Linked DNA regions of Sporichthya brevicatena. The main gene of each other region encodes a partner of the protein of the gene in region 2 in a complex. Links are inferred from orthologs where the notes say so. Each region holds a gene or a part of one and is shown on either strand. Other genes may lie near its edges.

Region 1 (3,263 bases), on a different replicon or contig from region 2:
CACCGTGTCCCGGCCGGGTTCGCCCTCGATCAGGACGAGCTTGAGCGGCGGTGAGGCGATCGCGAAGTTGGCGTACCCCGGGCGGCGCTTGGCCGGCTCGGCCCCGAACAGCCGGCGGTAGAACTCCACGGCGGCCTCGAGGTCGGCGACCCGGAGGGCGAGCTGGACGCGGCTGGTGTCGATGGCAGTACTAGCGGCAGTGCTGGTCATGACGGTGCTCCGTTCTCTCGGAATGGTCGAAGGTTGCGCCTTGTTTCGATAGCTGTCAATATCGATACCTGTCGAATTCATTCCCGGGACGGTCATGGAACTTCTGGACGTGAACTGCTGCGCACCGCTGAGCCGCGAACCGCTGACGGCGCGTCAGGCGGTGGATCTGGCCGCGGCGTTCAAAGCCCTCGGCGACCCGGTACGGCTACGCCTGTTCTCCCTGATCGCGTCGCACGAGGGCCAGGAGGCGTGCGTCTGCGAGCTCACGGGCGAGTTCGACGTCTCCCAACCGACGATCAGTCACCACCTCAAGGTGCTGCGCGAGGCGGGCCTGCTGACCTCCGAGCGCCGGGCGAGCTGGGTGTACTACCGCGTCCGGGCCGAGGCCCTCGACGCACTGGGCCGCCTGCTCGGCACTCCGGTCGGATGACAACGGAGCTACGGCGCCGGGCCCTGTCCGAGTTCGTGGGCACGGGCGGGCTGGTCACGGTCGTCGTCGGTTCCGGCATTGCGGCCCAGCGACTTTCGCCCGACGACGTCGGCCTCCAGCTGCTGCAGAACTCGATGGCCACCGCGCTCGGGCTGACGGTGCTGATCCTCGTCCTCGCGCCGGTCAGCGGGGGGCACCTCAACCCCGCCGTCACCCTCGCGGCATGGGCCCTCGACCGGCGTTCGTTCCGCGGGCCGGAGGTGGCCGCGTACGTCTCCGCCCAGACCGCGGGGGCGATCGCCGGCACCTGGCTCGCCCACGGGATGTTCGACGTCGGGGTGCTCACCACGTCGACGCACGCACGGAACGGCGGTCCGACGCTCGTGGCGGAGGTCGTCGCCACGGCCGGCCTGGTCCTGGTGATCTTCGCGCTCGTGCGCAGCTCGCAGGGTCCCCTGTGCGCCCCCGCCGTCGGCGCGTACATCGGGGCGGCGTACTGGTTCACCTCGTCGACCTCGTTCGCGAACCCGGCGGTGACGGTCGGCCGCGCGTTCACCGACACCTTCGCCGGGATCGCGCCCTCGTCGGTGCCCGGCTTCGTCGCCGCGCAGTTGGTCGGCGCCGCGCTCGGCCTGCTCCTGCTGCTTGCCTTGTACCCGACCACCGTGAGAGGTGCCGTTGATGCCTGAACGTCCCAGCGTGTTGTTCGTCTGCGTGCACAACGCCGGTCGTTCCCAGATGGCCGCCGGCTGGCTCGAGCACCTCGGCGAGGGCCGGATCGAGGTGCGGTCCGCCGGGTCCGCGCCCGCCGACCGGGTGAATCCGGTCGCGGTCGCGGCCATGCGGGAGGTCGGGATCGACATCACGGAGGCCGCACCTCGGGTGCTCACCCCTGAGGCCGTGATGGCGTCCGACGTCGTGGTGACGATGGGCTGCGGCGACGCCTGCCCGGTCTTTCCCGGACGGCGGTACGAGGACTGGGCCCTGGACGATCCGGCCGGACAGGAGCTCGCCGCGGTCCGGCGAATTCGGGACGCCCTCCGCGAGCGCGTGGCCGCCCTGGTGGCCGACTTGGTGTGATGTGCTGGAGCGATGACGCCGAGCCTGCGTGCGGCCGCCCTGATGTCGGCGGCCGGTGACCTGCTCGGCCTGCGCGACTTCGGTGACCCGGCGTTCCGGGAGCCGTTCGAGAAGCTCGTCGAGGCCGTGGACTCGGCCGGCACCCTCGACGCGACCTGGGCCGCCGCGTTCGACGCCGACATGACGCGGCTGCTCTGCACCCGCCTCGCGATCGCGGCCGCGTTCACCGAACACCCGGAGATCGCCGACGAGGAGCTCGACGACCCGATCGTCATCACCGGCCTGGCCCGGACCGGGACGACGAAGCTGCACCGCGCGCTCGCGGTCGTGCCGGACTTCCAGCGGCTGCTGCTCTGGCAGGCCCTGTTCCCGACGCCGTGGGGCCCCCCCGGCCCCGGCCCGGACCCGCGCATCGCCGTCACCGAGCAGCAGCTCGCGGTCCTGCGCGAGCAGCACCCGGACATGATGGCCGTGCACCCGGTCGAGGCGACCGAGCCGGAGGAGGAGGTGCTGCTCCTCCAGCTCAGCTTCCGCACCGTCGGCACGCCGTGGGTGTGCCACGGTTACTCGTTCATCGACTGGGTCGTGCAGCAGGACCAGACTCCCGCCTACGCCGATCTCAAGCGCGCGCTGCAGTACCTGCAGTGGCAGGACGGCGGCCGCCGCGGGCGACCCTGGGTGCTCAAGGCGCCGATCCACCTGCAGGCGCTCGAGACGCTGCTCAAGACTTTCCCCCGTGCCACCGTCGTGCACTGCCACCGGGACCCGCAACAGGTAGTGCCGTCCAGCGCGCACATGCAGGAGATCTTCCACCGGGCCTACGGCGCCGACCACGTCACGCTGGACCAGATCGGCCGCAACGTCCTGCTGAGTGCCCAGAGCTGGGAGGCGAACATCGAGCAGCGGGAGCGGGTCGACGCGACCCAGGTGCTCGACGTCGACTACGCGGAGACGTGCTCCGACGTCGGTGCTGTCGTGGAACGCATCCTGCGCAGCCGCGGCACCGAGCCCGCGCCCGCGCTGCTCGACGCCGTCGACGCGTGGGAGCGTTCGCACCCGCCGGGCCGCACCGGCGCACCCGACTACACCCTGGAGCGCTACGGTCTGACGCCTCGTCAGGTCGATGAAGCGTTCGCGACGTACCGCGCGTTCGTCTCCGGCCCCGACAGTCCGCTGCGTCGAGGCTGACGATGGGTGAACACCCGCTGGCGACACTGATCCGCGCCGCGGCGGCCGGGGAGTTCCCCACTGCCGACGCCGGCTGGCGGCGCGTCCCGCCGTGGCGCGACGGGGTCGAGGCCGTCGTCGCGTTCACCGGGCACGCGGTGCTCGCGATCTCCGAGCGGGTCGCCGACGACGAGCTGACCAAGCTCGGCGTCGACGGTCTCGGCGGGGCGCACCACCCGGCCGTGATCGCCGCCCTCGCGGACGGCGGCTGGATCGACAGCCTCGACTCACTGTTCGTCGGCGTCGGGACCGGCGCCTGGGAGGCCCGCGGCACCGGCGGGCACCTCATCGAGCGGCCGGACCTCGCCGGACACCC
Region 2 (3,117 bases):
CCCACAGGCTGTCGACCCGCAGTGCGCCGGTCGGAGCGTCGTCCTCCGGGGGCAGGTAGAGCCGCTGGACGGCCACGAGAATCGCCTCCGCGACCACGTCACGAAAGGACGGGTCGGCGAGGCGCGCAGCGTCGCCCGGGTTCGTCAGGTAGCCGAGGTCGAGGCGGACGGCCGGCATCCGGGTCCGGCGAAGCAGGTCCCAGGTCTTGCCGTGCGTCCCGCAGTTCAGCAGGTCGGTGCGGGCGACGATCTCGCGCAGGACGAGCTCGGCGAACCGCTCACCCGTGGCGCTCGACTGCCCCCAGCGGTCGGTGCCGAAGTAGTACGTGGCGACACCGTTCGGCAGGGGGCTGGCGTGCGAGTCGACGTGCAGGGAGATGAACAGGTCCGCGCGGGCCTCGTTGGCGAACATCGCGCGCGACTCGTCGTCGACGTTGGTCCGCCGCGAGTGGCGGGCGCTGATCGCGCGCGTCAGGTACGCCTGGACGCCGGTGGCCGTGAGGCGGCCCTCGACGCGGGCGGCGAGGTCCTCGACGATGCTCGCCTCGGTGAGGCCGTTGGCCACGTTGCCGTGGTCCAGGCCGCCGTGGCCGGGGTCGATGACGATGACCTTGCCGCCGAGCCGGGGTCCGGAGCGGGCCAGCGCCTCGGCCTCCCGCAGGTTCTGGTGGTGGCCGCCGGTGACGGTGCGGGCGAGCCGGTCCAGCGCGCGGAAGGTCTCCGGGCCGCAGGTGCCGTCCGGCGTCACGCCGAGGCTGCGCTGCAGCTCGCGGAGGGCCTGCGCGGTGTCGGCGCCGAAGATGCCGTCCACGCGGCCGCAGTTGAAGCCCATGTCGAGCAGCCGGCGCTGCAGGGCGGCCACGTCGTCGCCGCGGAGCAGGCGGCTGACCTGGTGCGACAGGACGCGGTCCCCGAGCCGGTAGCGGGCCTCCTCGAGGGCCTCTGCGGTCTCCCGGCCGACCAGGCCGTCCACGTTCAGCCCCCGCTGCTGTTGGAAGTGCCGGACCGCCCGGTCGCAGGCGGCGTCGAAGACGGCCTCGTCCGGGTCGAGAACGGCCTCACCGGGATCGGGGAGGAGGCCCAGCATCACGAGCTTGCGCCGGATCTCCGCCACCGCGGGACCGGTGTCTCCGAGCCGGAGCACGGGGTGACGCCGCGAGTTGTCCAAGGCGCTCGCCTCCTCCGCACCACGGTCGGCGGCGGCTGCCGCACAGAGATCAGGACAGAAACAGGACCAGCGTCCGAGCGTAGCCAGTGTGGCGGCTCGGGTCAGGCGAACGCCCCGGGCGCGCCGACCCGGGGCGTTGTGACGTACGTGAAGGCCGCGTACGGCTCAGCCGAACGACTTAGACGAAGGCCGCCAGCTCGTTGAGGATCATCGGCTTCGGGCGCGCACCGATGATCTGCTTGACGACCTCGCCGCCGGAGTAGACGTTCATCGTCGGGATCGAGACGACGCCGTACTTGGCCGCGGTCTTCGGGTTCTCGTCGACGTTCAGCTTCACGATGCGGATCTTGCCCGCGTTCTCGGCCGCGATCTCCTCGAGGATCGGGGCGACCTGGCGGCAGGGGCCGCACCACGGCGCCCAGAAGTCCACGAGCACGGGTACCTCGGACGCGAGCACGTCAGTCGCGAAGGTGTCGTCGGTGACGGCTTCGATCGATCCCATCAGGGGTTCTCCTGTTCGGTTGCCGGTCGGATGGCCGGCGGGGGTTGGCGGGAAGTTCGCGGTGACTCAGCGGGCATTCAGCGGGCATTCACCGGGTGCGGACGGGGGTCAGGCCTCCACGAGGCCGCCGGTCTGACCGGCGTTGCCCTCGAGGGCGGCGAGGAAGCGCTCGGCGTCCAACGCGGCGGCACAGCCGGTGCCGGCCGCGGTGATCGCCTGGCGGTAGATGTGGTCGACGACGTCGCCGCAGGCGAACACGCCGGGCAGGTTGGTCCGCGCGGTGGGGTGCTGGACGAGCACGTAGCCCTCGGCGTCGAGGTCGACCTGGCCCACGAAGAGCTCCGAGCGGGGCTCGTGGCCGATCGCCACGAACAGCCCGGTGATCTCGAGCTTGGACTCCTCGCCGGTCCGCGTGTTGCGGACGACGACGCCGGAGAGCTTGCTCTCGCCGAGGATGTCGATCGGCTCGTGCTCGAGCAGGAACGTGATCTTCGGGTTGTCGAGCGCGCGCTGCTGCATGATTTTCGACGCCCGCAGCTCATTGCGGCGGTGAATGATCGTCACCGAGCGGGCGAACCGCGCGAGGAAGGTCGCCTCCTCCATCGCCGAGTCACCACCGCCGACGACGGCGATGTCCTGGTCGCGGAAGAAGAACCCGTCGCAGGTGGCGCACCACGAGACGCCGTGCCCGGACAGCCGCTTCTCGTTCTCCAGACCGAGCTCCTTGTACTTGGAGCCGGTGGCGATGATCACCGTCCGCGCGGAGAACTCGCCCGTGGCCGTCGAGACCTTCTTGATCTCGCCGGTCAGGTCGACCGACACGACGTCGTCCGGCACGAGCTCGGCGCCGAAGCGCTGCGCCTGCGCGCGCATGGCCGTCATCAGGTCGGGGCCCTGCACACCCTCCGCGAAGCCGGGGAAGTTCTCGACCTCGGTGGTGTTCATGAGGGCGCCGCCCATCGTGACGGCGCCTTCGAACACGAGCGGCTGAAGGTCCGCGCGCGCCGCATAGATCGCCGCGGTGTAGCCGGCCGGCCCGGAGCCGATCACGATCACGTTCCGCACGTCAGTCACGCCAGGCCTTTCGCCGGTATCGGTGTCTTGCGGGTGGACCCCAGATCTCGGGGTCCACCGCGTTCAACCGATCCTAGGGGCGGGCGATTCCCGCCCCCGGCTCACGGCTCCGTGGACGTCGCCAGGCCGTTCGTCAGCGTGTTGCCGACCGAGGAGGTGACCCCGGGGGTCACCGTGCTCGTGCTCACCGACGGGGCGGTGCTGGTCTTCACCGACGGCGTGACCGTGTTCGTGTTGGAGTTGGTGTTGGAGTTGCTGTTCGAGGGCGACTGGTTCGACCCGCTGTTGCCGTCCGACGTGGTCGGGGCCGGCTCGGCCTGGGCGGACGGGAAGTCGACCCGCATCTCCCACTGGACGTCGGCCGCGGTGGCCG

What was found.
Region 1: the proteins of trxA (region 2) and ABD401_RS07940 are in contact, whole or in part, in an NMR structure (PDB 2IPA), measured with the Bacillus subtilis proteins. The link is inferred for Sporichthya brevicatena from one-to-one orthologs.

What each region holds. Positions count from the first base shown.
Region 1 is NZ_BAAAHE010000011.1:79,924-83,186, forward strand. The notes cover bases 70-3,020. They hold ABD401_RS07940 (arsenate reductase ArsC), read left to right. Parts: upstream 70-1,321; coding sequence 1,322-1,720; downstream 1,721-3,020. Other genes in these bases: ABD401_RS07925 (ArsI/CadI family heavy metal resistance metalloenzyme), read right to left, coding at 70-210; ABD401_RS07930 (ArsR/SmtB family transcription factor), read left to right, coding at 305-640; ABD401_RS07935 (aquaporin), read left to right, coding at 637-1,329; ABD401_RS07945 (sulfotransferase family protein), read left to right, coding at 1,733-2,908; ABD401_RS07950 (GNAT family N-acetyltransferase), read left to right, coding at 2,911-3,020. Outside these bases: more of ABD401_RS07925, read right to left, coding at 1-69; more of ABD401_RS07950, read left to right, coding at 3,021-3,263. UniProt on the Bacillus subtilis protein: Catalyzes the reduction of arsenate [As(V)] to arsenite [As(III)]. In vitro, can dephosphorylate para-nitrophenyl phosphate (pNPP).
Region 2 is NZ_BAAAHE010000018.1:43,125-46,241, forward strand. What follows is about bases 9-2,813. They hold trxA (thioredoxin), read right to left. Parts: upstream 1,671-2,813; coding sequence 1,347-1,670; downstream 9-1,346. Other genes in these bases: ABD401_RS12205 (N-acetylmuramoyl-L-alanine amidase), read right to left, coding at 9-1,168; trxB (thioredoxin-disulfide reductase), read right to left, coding at 1,779-2,744. In the rest of the region: more of ABD401_RS12205, read right to left, coding at 1-8; ABD401_RS12220 (zf-HC2 domain-containing protein), read right to left, coding at 2,846-3,117. UniProt on the Bacillus subtilis protein: Participates in various redox reactions through the reversible oxidation of its active center dithiol to a disulfide and catalyzes dithiol-disulfide exchange reactions.